Regions from separate parts of the Mesorhizobium humile genome, predicted to be linked through region 1. Evidence: riboswitches for the same ligand, from Rfam matches in the RefSeq annotation. Region 1 holds a riboswitch; each other region holds the start of a gene.
What was found. A riboswitch is a leader RNA that binds a small molecule or an ion and turns the genes downstream of it on or off. The one in region 1 is predicted to bind cobalamin.

Region 1 (4,204 bases):
CAACGTGTTGCCAAGCAGCGCCAGCGCCGTGTCATGCGTCAGGGTCTCGGCCATGATACCGGAGCCGACGACTGTCGCCACCAGCAAGCCGGTGCCCAGCGCTTCAGCCACGAACCGGCGCGAGAGATCGAAGGCATTCATCGGCTGGCCTTCGGCCGGGCAACGGGTGCGGCGGTCATTGCCGGCTCCTCTCGCCCGGCCGGCAGCAAGGGGCGGCAAGCGCCGGTGCGCAGATTTCCGGGCGACCCGAGCAGCAATCCTCCATGAGGAAACGGATCAGCCCGGACAGCGCGTCGTATTCGGCGCTGTAGACGATCGAGCGGGCATCACGTCGCGCGGTCACGAGGCCGGCACGCTCCAGTTCCTTGAGGTGGAAGCTGACATTGGAAGGCGAGACCTCGACTTTTTCGGCGAGCGAACCGGCGGCAATACCTTCCGGTCCGGCAACGACCAGCAGGCGCAGCAGGCGCAGGCGCGTTTCCTGCGACAGCGCGCCAAAGGCGATCAGGGCTTGACGTTCATCCACGTTTCAATAATCCTTGAAATATTGAAATGAGGAATAGCCGACATGCTCTCTTCTGACAATCGGAAAAACGTCGCTCCGACGGATCCATCCGACCTGACCATCGGCGACCTGCTGATGGCACTGGCCGATCACAAGGACAGGCCGCTGGTGTTCCGCTATGACGGGCGGCCGGTAAAGCCGGGCTACCATGTCACCGAGGTGAAAGCGGGACAGTTCTCGGCGCTGGATTGCGAGGCGAATCCGGAATCATGGTCGGAAATCTTCGTCCAGCTATGGGACGTGGACGAAGGCGGGCCGGTCCACATGCCGGCCGGCAAGTTCGCAGCGATCATCCGCAAGGTGGCGGACCATGTCGCGCTCGATCAGGCTGCGAAGCTGACCTTCGAGGTCAGCGACGGCGTGCGCCCGATGGAACTGCACCGGGCAGCCCAGCCGAGCCTTGTCGGCGGGGCCGTCGAGGTCGAGCTGTCGCCACGACCGTCAAGCTGCAAGCCGCGTGACCGCTGGCTCAAGCAACAGGCGGCGGCAAGCCAGCCTTGCTGCGGCGCGAACCGCTGCTGTTGATCCTGCGACGGTCGCGCGGCGCTGCTAAAATCTGATCATGCCATTGGCCTGCAACAGGTAAAGGCCCACGAGAACGATGGCGATCAGCGCCACCCAAACAGCTGTCCTGCTCATTCGCAAATACCTGTTGATCCGGCAATGAACGCGCTCGGCCCGGTAGCGTTCCATGTGTATCGGGTTGCACGTCGCCTGGGGCAGGATCAAGTGACGAATTGGTGAGACGGCCGCGCGTCAGTCCTTCGGCGCGTTGCTGTAGAGCGCCACGCCGACGCGGTCGTTGCGCCGCCACCGCACCAAAGCGCGATAGACCATATCGTCGGCCGGAACCTCGAGCAGGAAGCGGTCCGGTATCTCCACATCGGCGCCGACGCGCAATTCGGCGCCCTGCTCGTGCTGGTTCCTGACCGAGCAGCCGATCCTGACGCCGGCGGCAATGATCGTGGCTTCCTTGAGCACGAATTCGCGCGCATGAAGACGACGCTCGGTCTCGGGATAGTCGGCCATATCCGGCGGGCTCCTCAGGCAAAGTCCTCCTTGCCACGAACCAGTATAATAGCCGCGAGGCGTTTCCGTTCCGTTAGCGATCACTGAAACGGCGAAGCTCGGCCTGGCCTGCTGCCGCCGGTCGGCAGGTGGGCGGTTCCCAGCGCTATTTCGTGCCAACAACGACCCCGCTGGCGTGCAGCACCCAGCGGCGGCCGTCGCCGCGGAACTCGGTGAGCGACATCGGCTCGATGTCGATCTTCCAGACCGAGGAAAGCGGCGCGCCCAACACATGCACGATGGCGGCGCGGATCGGCACGGGATGGGTGAGCGCGATGGTGTGGCCGCTCTCGGAGGCCAGGCGTTCCATCAGCGCGGCACCCCGCCGGGCGACGGCGGCAAGCGACTCACCGCCATGGGGTGCTGCGTCCACATCCGCGAACCAGACCGCCATGCCTTCCGGGTCCTCGGCCTGCACCTCCTCGAAGCTTAGGCCGGCCCAGCGTCCGAAATCCTGCTCGCCAAGCAGCGGCTCGACCGTCGCGTCAAGGCCGAGTGCCTCAGCGGTCTGCCGCGCGGCAAGCGCCGGGCTCGTCCAGACGCGGTCGGCGCGGCGCAGCGAAGCGGCCAGTGCGCCGGCGCGATCGAGAGCCCGCGGCTCCGGCGCCTCGTCGTTCGGAAAGCGACCCTTGCGCGTGGCCTGCGTCGCACCGCTTGCAATCATCGTCAGGCGGGCGAGCATCCCAAAACTCCGTGGTCCAGTGAAATTTCGGCCGCGCGAAGCCTGTTGGCCATTACATGTCGTTGACAGGCGAACGAAGTGCTGACAAGTGTTTTAGCGCTATACGGGATTGGAAGCCGGTGCGAGTCCGGCACGGTCGCGCCACTGTGATCGGCACCAGCCGAAAGTCAGGCCTTATTCCGCAGCATTTGTTCGATCAACGGGACGCAGTATCCCACGGGAGGTCAATATGTCCGACACCACCTTCGCCCCCAGCTACGGTCCGGTTGCTATTCCGGTCCGCGAGCTTCTGCCCTGGGCAATCTTCGCCGGCCTGATGCTGATGCTGATGATCTATTTCGTCGGCGCGGAAGAAGGCGCGACGTCGCTGATCCGCGGCACGGCGGTGCACGAATTCGTGCATGACGGCCGCCACCTGCTCGGCTTCCCCTGCCACTAAAGCGGTTCGGCATCGCTGAACCGTCCTAAGGTTTGGTCTAACGCAATTCCGGACGGAAAATCGCTATGCGTTTTTCGGTCGGATTGTTTGAAAGGCTGCTGACATGGTCGGAAAACTTTTGCTGCGCGGCATGCTTGTCGGGTTGGTCGCTGGGATTCTGGCGTTTGCCTTCGCGCGCGTCTATGGCGAGCCGCAGGTCGACAAGGCGATCGCCTTCGAGGAACAGCAGGCCCAGGCCGCCGGCGAAGCGCCGGAGCCTGAGATGGTCAGCCGCGCCACGCAGGCCGGCATCGGCCTTGCTACCGGCGTGCTGGTCTATGGCGCGGCGCTCGGCGGGCTGTTCTCGCTGGTCTTTGCCTATGCCTATGGCCGCCTGGGCTCGCTTGGGCCGCGCGGGACCTCGGCGCTACTGGCGCTGCTCGGCTTCCTGGCCGTGATCGTGGTGCCCAGCCTCAAATATCCGGCGAACCCGCCGGCCGTCGGCAACCCCGAGACCATCGCCTACCGCACGGAACTGTTCTTCATCATGATCGTGATCTCGATCGCGGCGATGGTGGCGGCGGCCGGGCTGGCGCAGCGGCTGTGGAACCGGCTCGGCGCCTGGAACGCTTCGATCGTGGCAGGGCTCGCCTTCCTGGTGGTCTTCGCTCTGGTGAAGGCAGCACTTCCCGACATCAATGAGGTGCCGGAGAGCTTCTCGGCGACGGTGCTGTGGCAGTTCCGCGTCGCCTCGCTCGGCATCCAGCTCGTGCTCTGGACCGTCGTCGGGCTCGGCTTCGGCGCGGTTGCCGAGCGCGTGGTCGCGGTGCGCGACCAGCGCGGCCCTGCCCGCCGCTACGCCTGAATTCCGATGCATCGGCCGCCACGGCTGTTTGCCCTGGCGGTTTTCCTTTTGACGATCTGGCAGTCGCTTCTGATCGCCATTCCGGCCGAGGCGCATAGCGGATCCTCGGCCCCGCCTCCTCCGGGCATCCAGATCCCCAGCCTCACGCATGGCCAGATGGCGGTGATCGCGCGCTACCGTGGTGAAATCATCGATCTTGCCCGGCGCCAGACCGTGACCGACCCGACCTTCCGGCGGCTCTACAATCACGGCAATTTGCAATACACCTACTGCCTCTGGGGCCTGATGCCGGGAAGCCTCGGCGACGAGGAAAGCCCCTTCAACGAATGCAGCCATGCCTATCTCGCCACCGCCAAGGCGCTGCTCACTTACATGGCGACGATGCCGGCGGCCACGCGTCAGGCCAAGGCGCTGATCTCAGACATCGATGCCGACATGGTGCGCGGCGGCGCGTCCTGGATCCTGTGCCAGTATAGCGGCGAGGCCTTCAGCACCGGCGCGGTCGTCGAGCCCAGATGGCGGGACATGTTCTTCCATCTGCCGAGCCTGGCCGTCGTCCTGGCCACGACCGCGGCGCTGATGACGGCTGCGTGGTCGATCTTCGGC
Region 2 (4,204 bases), on a different contig from region 1:
CCGTGCCAATCTTTGTACCAGCGCGTTCATATTCGCCGGACCGCCTTCGCGGAAATAGCCGAGCAGGGCGTCGAGCTCGGGGCGCGGCAGGGTCGAGGCCTCGATCAGCCGCTGATCCTCGTCGTGGCTCTCGCCGGGCAACAGCGCGAGCTTGATGCCGCGCTCGCGCGCCAGCGCCGCGAGCTGGTCGCAGCCATAGCGCCACCAATCATAGCCGCCGAGGATGCGGACAAGGATGACCTTGGCATGGCGGGCAACGCTGTCGATCCACAGGTCGACCGACATCGGGTGGCGAAGGTCGCGCAATGCCGCCAGCCGCATCGAGGGCAGCCGCACCGCATCCGCCTTCCAGGCGGCTGCCAGGCCGGCGAGGTCGCTGTCGGTGAAGGACAGGGCCACGACATCCGCAGGCGTCTGCCTGAGGTCGATCGGCTCGGCGAGATCGTCGAGCGAAGCGGATGTGGTGGCGAGGATGTGCATCGCGGTCCGAATTTGCCTCAGCCGGCGAGGATACGCTCGATCGCCGGGCGGTTCAGCCCCTTGAGACCGATGACGACAAGCCGCGAGCGGCGGTCGTCGTCGGCCGTCCAGGCGCGGTCGTAATAGTGGTTGACGCGTGGGCCGACGGCCTGGAGCAGAAGCCGCATCGGCTTGCCGCCGACCTCGACGAAACCTTTGACGCGCAACACGTTTTCCTGCTCGGCGGCTAGCGCGACGCGCTTGGCCAGCTCATCCGGGTTGGAAATCGCGGGAATGTCGAGGACGAAGGAATCGAAATCGTCGTGCTCGTGGTCGAGCTCATCGTCGTGATGGGTCTTGCGGTTCTCGATGTCGTCCTCGACGGCGAGGCCGAGGCCAAGCAGCACCGACGGGTCGACCTTGCCTTGCGCGGTCGGCACGATTTTGACGGCGCGCGCGACGTGCTCGCCGATGACGGCGTTGGCGCGTTGCGAGCCGGCCGCATCCATCAAATCGCTCTTCGACAGGATGATCAGGTCGGCGCAGGCGATCTGGTCCTCGAACACCTCCTCGACCGGATCGTCATGGTCAAGGGAATCGTCGGCGGCGCGCTGCGCCTGAAGGGCATCCATGTCGGAGGCGACGCGGCCGTCGGCCAGCGCCGGGCCGTCGACCACGGCGACGACGCCGTCGACGGTGACGCGGCTCTTCACGGTCGGCCACTGGAAGGCCTGGACGAGCGGCTTCGGCAGAGCGAGGCCGGAGGTCTCGATCAGGATGTGGTCGACCTTGGGGTTGAGCGACAGGATCTGGTCGAGCGCCGGCACGAAATCGTCGGCCACGGTGCAGCAGATGCAGCCATTGGCGAGTTCTACGATGTTTTCTTCCGGGCACGCGTCGACGCCGCAGCCTTTGAGGATCTCGCCGTCGATGCCGACATCGCCGAACTCGTTGACGATGATCGCCAGCCGCTTGCCCTTGGCGTTTTCGATGAGGTTTCGGATCAGCGTCGTCTTGCCGGCGCCGAGGAAGCCGGTGACGACGGTGCAGGGAACACGGGAAACGGAAGCGTTCATGGTCAATCCTTCAGCATGTCAAGGGGAGGGATGCGGGCAACCAGGCCGCGCTTGAGGGAATCGGGCCGGCCGCGCCAGGGGATCAGGCCATCGGTCGAGGTGGCGAAGAGCTTTGCACCGGCGACGAGGTCGGCGCCGCTGGCGGTATTCAGATCGCCGAACACATAGCTCCAGCAGCCGTCGCGCAGCAGCGCGGCGCTCAGCCGGCGCTTGCAATTGCCGAGGCATTCTACGGTGCGGATGCGGATGTTTTCGCCCGACGCGGCGCGGCGCGTGTCTTCGGCCAGCAAGGCGCCGGCGCGCGGATGCGCGTCCGAACCGGTCTCGTCGCGGCAGGAGGAGCAGACAATAATGGTCACGCCGGCCAGTGCGTCGTCGGGCTCGGACGAAAAATCCGCTGCTTTAGCCGGGAAACTGCCGTTGCGATCCAAAACCATGCTCCTTGCCCGGAAAACCCGCCGGGCATTCGGATACTCAAAGTCTCAGACGGCAGGTCTCCTGGCTCGCGGGTCGTCGCCTTGAATGCCGCCTTCCCGGGACATCCCAGTGGTTTTCGGCTAAGGCTCGTCGCTTACAGTTGCGGGGACAGCCGCGGATTTGGGTTTTTGGCCCGCACCGCATTCCCTCTTGGCCCCTGCCGTTGCGGGTAGGGGACCGTCTAGGTCGGATTTAGGCTTTTGCAGGCGGCAGTGTCAACGCGCGGCTACGACACCGCGATGTCGGCCAGCGCCGGTCCGAGGTCGCCGGCAGGCGTCACTTCGATCGCCTCCAGCCCGAGCCATGCCTGCATCTGCTTCAACTCGTCGAAGAGCTGGGCGGCGGTTTCAGGCGGCGCCCCGACTTCGGCATAGGCGGCGTGAACGCGCAGCACGCTGGCCGGGCGGTCGGCCCTGAGATCGACGCGGGCGACGATCCGGTCGCCGAGCAGGAAAGGCAGCACATAATAGCCGTATTGGCGCTTTTCGGCCGGGGTGTAGATCTCGATACGGTAGCGGAAGCCGAACAGTTTTTCTGTGCGCGTGCGTTCGAAAACCACTGGATCGAAAGGGGCGAGCAGGGCGCGGGCCTCGATGCGGCGCGGGAAACGGGCATCCTTGTGGAGATAGGCCGGCTTGTCCCAGCCTTCGACCTTCACCGGTAGCAATTCGCCAGTTTCGACCAGTTCCTCGATGCGGTCCTTCGTGTCGCCCGGTGCAAGGCGAAAATAGTCGCGCAGGTCGCCATAGGTGGCGATGCCGTGGGCGCGAGCCGAGATGCGGAGCAATTCGCGATGCGCGTCCTCGACCGAGGGCACGGGCAGGTCAAGCACCGCCTGCGGCAAAACGCGCTCCGGCAGGTCGTAATAGCGTTCGAAGCCGCGCCGGTAGGCGGTGGTGATGCGGCCGGCCCAGAACAGCCATTCGAAGGCGTGCTTGGCCTCGCTCCAGCCCCACCAGCCGCCATTGCCCTTGTGGCCCTCGATGTCGGAGGCGGCGATCGGCCCGCGTTCGGCCACCTCCTTGTAGATCTCCTCGATCAGTTCGCCGCGCTCGCGGCCCCATTTGGCGAGGCCGATATACATTTCGTCGCCCTGCTCGGCGCGCTGCATGCGCCAACGTATCAACGGGTAGGTCTCGACGGGGAGGAACGACGCCTCATGCGCCCAATATTCAAAGACGGCGCGCTTGCGGGTCACCGCGGCGTTGTCGAGCAGCGTAAGCGGGTAGGGGCCGAGGCGAGAATAGAGCGGCATATAATGAGCGCGCACCACGGCGCTGACGGAATCGATCTGCAAGAGGCCGGTTCGCGAAAGCACACGCGCAAGGTGCCGGCGGTCGGGTACTCCTCCCGGGCGAGGGTCGTTGAACCCTTGCGCGCCAAGCGCGATACGCCTGGCCATGGCGAGCGAGATTTTCTCCTTCATCAAGGTGTCCTTGCCGAGATCGTCCGTTGGTTTTTAGCCGGTGATTCCGGCCATGCTAGCAGGCAAATGGCGGGAGACATGTCAGGAGAGAAAAGTGGAGTAAAAAGCGAAGGAAATCAAACAAGAGCGGATCGGACCAGTTTCTTCCGATAAGGCGTCCAGGGCCGCGATTTGAACAAGGTTTGACTTGCGTCACCGAAACCGCTGCGCTAACCCTCGCCGCGTTGCAGCATGGGCCTCTTAAAACGGTTCAGCGGTTAAACTGTCACGCTTCCGCATTAGAGTTCGTTGCTGTAATCAAAGTGAACTGCCCGCCTAAGGAAAGCCGCCGCATGAGCGCACTCCTGAGTTCATATCTGCCGATCGTCCTGTTCATCGCCGTGGCGCTGGTCGTCGGCCTTGCGCTGCTCATAGCGCCGTTCCTGGTGGCCTACCGCAATCCCGACCCGGAAAAGCTCTCCGCCTATGAATGCGGCTTCAACTCGTTCGACGACGCCCGCATGAAATTCGACATCCGCTTCTACCTGGTGTCGATCCTGTTCATCATCTTCGATCTCGAGGTTGCCTTCCTGTTCCCATGGGCGGTCTCCTTCTCCAAGGTCGGCATGCTCGGCTTCTGGTCGATGATGGTGTTTTTGGCGGTGCTGACCATCGGCTTTGCCTATGAATGGAAAAAAGGAGCGCTGGAATGGGATTGAACGACAGTTCAGGCACCCTCGTCGCGCCGAAGCCCAAGGGCATCATCGACCCCAACACCGGCAGGCCG
Region 3 (4,204 bases), on a different contig from region 1:
TGAGATCGGCGTAAAGCGTATCCGAAGCGGTCGCAACGGGCGAGCGCAGGCTCTCGAATTCGCCGATGACGACGCGGCCGCTGACGCCCTCAGCATCGATCTCAGGCAGGCGGGCCATCGAGGTGTTGGCGAACACCGGGGCAATTTCTTCCTTGCCGTCGGGCAGCGCCAACCAGGTCTGCAGGCCGGAGACCGACATCGGCGCGCCGCGCAGTTCCTCCGGCGTGCGCTCGGAATGAACGATGCCGCGTCCGGCGGTCATCAGGTTCACGTCGCCGGGCGCGATCACCATTTCGGTACCGAGCGAGTCGCGGTGCCTGATCTTGCCGTCGAACAGGTAGGTGACGGTGGAAAGCCCGATATGCGGATGCGGGCGCACGTCGAGCGCATGACCGGCGCGCAGGATGGCCGGTCCCATGCGGTCGAAGAAGATGAACGGCCCGACCAGACGGCGCTTTGCCGTCGGCAAGGCGCGGCGCACCTCGAAACCGCCGATATCCTTGGCGTTCGGAACCACCATCAGCTCGATCTGGTCGCAGGCGAAGGCATCGCCGGGCTCAGGATCGTTTCCCGGAAAGAAGCTCATGACCGTCCCTCAGGCGAAGCGCAGCGCCGACCTGGCTTTCGCCTTGGCGGCCTCTTCCTCGCGGTTGCGCGGTTCCAGGCTGGTTTCGAGCGAGTCGATCAATTCGCGCGCGATCGCGGCGATCGCCTCCACCGCATGGTGGAAGGCATGTTCGTTGCGCTTGGACGGCTTGGTCGAGCCGCTGAGCTTGCGCACGAACTGAAGCGCAGCATCATGCACTTCGTCATTGGTCGCCGGCGGTTCGAAATTGGCCAGGGTCTTGATGTTGCGGCACATGGCTTGAACTCCTTACCTGCTTGCTCTGCCCACCCTATTCCAAATCAGTCCGCGTCCAGCGGCTCCGTTCCTGCCGGCTTGCCGTCGCGCGACAGCCTGATCTTCTCGACCTTGTCCTCGGCGGCCTTCAGCAGCCGGTCGCAGTGCGCCTTCAGCGCCTCGCCGCGCTCGTAGATCCTGATCGACTGGTCGAGCGGGACGTCGCCGCGCTCCAGATCGTCGACGATCTTCTCCAGCGCGTCGAGCGCCTGCTCGAAGCTCATCGCCTTGACGTCCTCATTGCCTTCCACTGCCATACCCTATCCCTTCATCAGCCGCCCGACATGGGCGGCGACTGAAAATGCCAGTCCCTGCAGATCGTAGCCGCCTTCCAGCAGGCTGACGAGCCTGTTGCCGCTGTGGCGCCCGGCGCGCTCCATCAGCTGGCCGGTCGCCCAGTCGAAATCGTCCTCGGTCAGGTTGATCTCGGCCAGCGGATCGCGGTGGTGCGCGTCGAAGCCGGCGGAAATGATGATCAGGTCCGGCGCGAACGCATCGATGGACGGCAGCACGCGCGACAGGAAGGCGTCGCGGAACAGGTCGCTGCCGGTCTGCGGCGCGAGCGGCGCATTGACGATGTTGCCGGCGCCAGTCTCGCTCTTCGCGCCGGTGCCAGGATAAAGCGGCATCTGGTGCGTCGAACAATAGAGCACCGACGGGTCGTCCCAAAAAATGTCCTGGGTGCCGTTGCCGTGGTGGACGTCCCAGTCGACGATGGCGACGCGCTCGGCCTGGTGCTTCTTCTGCGCGTAGCGGGCAGCGATCGCGGCCGTGTTGAACAGGCAAAAGCCCATCGCGGTGCTTTTCTCCGCGTGATGTCCAGGCGGTCGCGCGGCGACGAAGACATTGGCGGCGCGGCCTTCGAAGACATCGTCGACCGCGGCGTTGGCGCCGCCGATGGCCGTCACCGCGGCCTGCCAGCTTTTCGGGCTGGCGCTGGTATCGGCGTCGATCGAGACGATGCCGTTCTCAGGGATCGCCGCGCGCACGCGCTCGACGAAATCCTCGGGGTGCGCATAGAGGATGGTTTTCTCGTCGCCTTCGGGCGCCTTGACGCGGTCGAGCGCCGAAAAAGCCTCGTCGTCGAGCACACGCTCGATGGCGCGCAGGCGGTCGGGCCGCTCGGGATGTCCGGGCGGCGTAAGATGTTCCAGGAAGATCGGGTGCGTGTAGAGACGGGTGGCCATGGCGCCTAATCTAGGCACCGGCGGCGCGGATGACCATGTTTGAAAGCCGAATGGCTGGGGAAAATTGCGCCAACCCGTGTCGCTGGCACCATTGGCGCAGCCCAAGCTTCGCGGTAAGGTCTCGTCGCTGCCTGGTGCCCGCGACGCGGGAGAATCGGGAACACGGTTGAAATCCGTGGCGTGCCCAACGCTGTGAGGGGGACCGCGCCGGCAAGAGCCACTGTCGATGACGGGAAGGCGCCGGTGCGGGACGATCCCGAGCCAGAAGACCGGCCTGGCAGACATGGTTTTCCGCTTGGTCAGGCGGGAGACTGCTTATCGCAAGGGGAAAAAGCGATGACGGCAGCAGCGATCGCCACGAGCGGCGACGACTTTGACCAATTGGCGCGCGACGCGGTCTACAGGGCGATGTTCACCAGGCGTGACGTGCGCAGCCATTTTGTCCCCGACGATCTCGACGACAGCGTGCTAGCGCGGCTGATCACCGCGGCCCATCACGCGCCGTCGGTCGGCTATATGCAGCCGTGGAACTTCATCGTCATCCGCGACGCGGCAAGGCGGCGGCAGGTACGCGATCTGTTCCTCGCCGCGCGCGAACAGGAACTGCCGGCGATCGAGGCGGAACGGCAGGCGCTCTACCGCAAGCTGAAGCTCGAAGGCATCTGCGAAAGCGCGCTCAACCTGTGCATCACCTGCGACCGGCAGCGCTCGAAAGACTCTCCGCTCGGGCGCTGGCACAACCCCGAGATGGATCTCTACAGCACCGTCTGCGCGGTGCAGAATTTCTGGCTGGCGGCGCGGGCGGAAGGTGTCGGCGTCGGCTGGGTCAGCATCATTGAGACCGAGGCGCTGAAGCAGCTCTTGTCGATCCCGGAGCATGTCACGCCGATCGCTTATCTGTGCGTCGGCCGCGTGTCGCAATTCGCGCCGAGACCGGACCTCGAAGCGCATGGCTGGGGCAAGCGCCTGCCGCTGCCGGAGCTGGTGATGAGCGAGACGTTTCGCGGCGCCGGCGAAGCGCCGCTCAAATCGGCAATCGCGAGGCTTCGTGACGACGACCAGCCGACGCCATAATCAGGCGGCCCGAGGCGTATCCCAGCGCGAGCCGCCGAAGGAGCCCAACGCCTTGTCGCGCAGTTCCCTGAACTTGGACGAGGCCTCGGCGAGCCGGCGGTCCCATTCGGGATTGGGCGTCTGGCCTTCGATGGCTTCGAAATAGACCTGCATCAGCGAGGCGATGGCGAAGGGCTCGATGAAGGCCGCCTTGAAGGCCCAGGCAAACACGATCGCCAGCACGAAGGCCCAGCCGGCAAGCTGTCCCGGCATGACCCAGAGGATCGCGGCCGCAGGCGCCAGCATCAACAGGAAGATGACGAAGGACACGCCCCACATGATCACCGCTAGCCAGACGGCGTTCTTGATCATGTGCTTGCCGTTCTGCGCGTAAAGCACGACGCCTTGCCGGGCCGTCTCGAAGGGCGAGTTCGAATTGATGCGGATGTTGTAGCCGAGGATGATCTCGTCGACATAGGTCAGCGAGATGCGGATGACCGTGTTGATGAAGCTGACGAGACCGCTCAGGCCCGGAATGGGCAGGAAGGCGGCGATGCCGCCGATCAGGCCGGTGATGGCGCGGATGGCGCCCTTGACCAGCTGGTCGACGACGAAAAGGATGTTGGCCTCGGCGAAACGCTGGGTGACCACTTCCTTGGCATAGGCGATCTGCCCTTGGCCGTCGGGAACGTCATGACCGTCGATCAGATGCACCATGACGGCGATATGACCGGCCTTGAGCACGTAGAGAATGTATTCGCGGATCCAGTAGACGGCGATCGAGACGATGCCGAAGCCGACCACGCCGCCCCAGAGCGCGAAAGACGTCGGTCCGTCCGGGTCGGTCGAGATGTGGCCGACGCCGTAGCCGACGCTGGCGCCGGTTCCGGTCGCCATGATGTAGGCGACCGTGATGCCGAAATAGACGATCATGCGAAAGACGATGAACGGCCATGTCCGCATCATGATGGACACCGACCTGGCGATGCTGAAGTCCCACATGCCCCGACTCTCCCACCCGCGCATGACCCCGAAAATCGGAATCGATTTTCGGAAAAGGATC

Region 2: another riboswitch for cobalamin. It lies ahead of RFM52_RS03950 (DUF1636 family protein); the one in region 1 lies ahead of RFM52_RS08830 (CbtB domain-containing protein).
Region 3: another riboswitch for cobalamin. It lies ahead of bluB (5,6-dimethylbenzimidazole synthase); the one in region 1 lies ahead of RFM52_RS08830 (CbtB domain-containing protein).

What each region holds. Positions count from the first base shown of each region.
Region 1 covers NZ_JAVIIV010000004.1:220,899-225,102, reverse strand. The annotation lists gene RFM52_RS08855 (MIP/aquaporin family protein) at 1-141, opposite strand, end outside; gene RFM52_RS08850 (ArsR/SmtB family transcription factor) at 176-526, opposite strand; gene RFM52_RS08845 (DUF6428 family protein) at 569-1,090, shown strand; gene RFM52_RS08840 (PilZ domain-containing protein) at 1,322-1,594, opposite strand; gene RFM52_RS08835 (histidine phosphatase family protein) at 1,740-2,315, opposite strand; adenosylcobalamin (AdoCbl) riboswitch at 2,400-2,545, shown strand; gene RFM52_RS08830 (CbtB domain-containing protein) at 2,545-2,754, shown strand; gene RFM52_RS08825 (CbtA family protein) at 2,858-3,598, shown strand; gene RFM52_RS08820 (hypothetical protein) at 3,605-4,204, shown strand, end outside.
Region 2 covers NZ_JAVIIV010000002.1:215,024-219,227, forward strand. The annotation lists gene RFM52_RS03940 (cobaltochelatase subunit CobN) at 1-480, opposite strand, end outside; gene cobW (cobalamin biosynthesis protein CobW) at 498-1,535, opposite strand; gene RFM52_RS03950 (DUF1636 family protein) at 1,538-1,966, opposite strand; cobalamin riboswitch at 2,007-2,209, opposite strand; gene RFM52_RS03955 (winged helix-turn-helix domain-containing protein) at 2,239-3,438, opposite strand; gene RFM52_RS03960 (NADH-quinone oxidoreductase subunit A) at 3,771-4,136, shown strand; gene RFM52_RS03965 (NuoB/complex I 20 kDa subunit family protein) at 4,127-4,204, shown strand, end outside.
Region 3 covers NZ_JAVIIV010000003.1:327,634-331,837, reverse strand. The annotation lists gene RFM52_RS06935 (pirin family protein) at 1-586, opposite strand, end outside; gene RFM52_RS06930 (DUF2277 domain-containing protein) at 596-862, opposite strand; gene RFM52_RS06925 (exodeoxyribonuclease VII small subunit) at 907-1,158, opposite strand; gene RFM52_RS06920 (histone deacetylase family protein) at 1,162-2,088, opposite strand; cobalamin riboswitch at 2,204-2,380, shown strand; gene bluB (5,6-dimethylbenzimidazole synthase) at 2,425-3,162, shown strand; gene RFM52_RS06910 (hypothetical protein) at 3,163-4,143, opposite strand.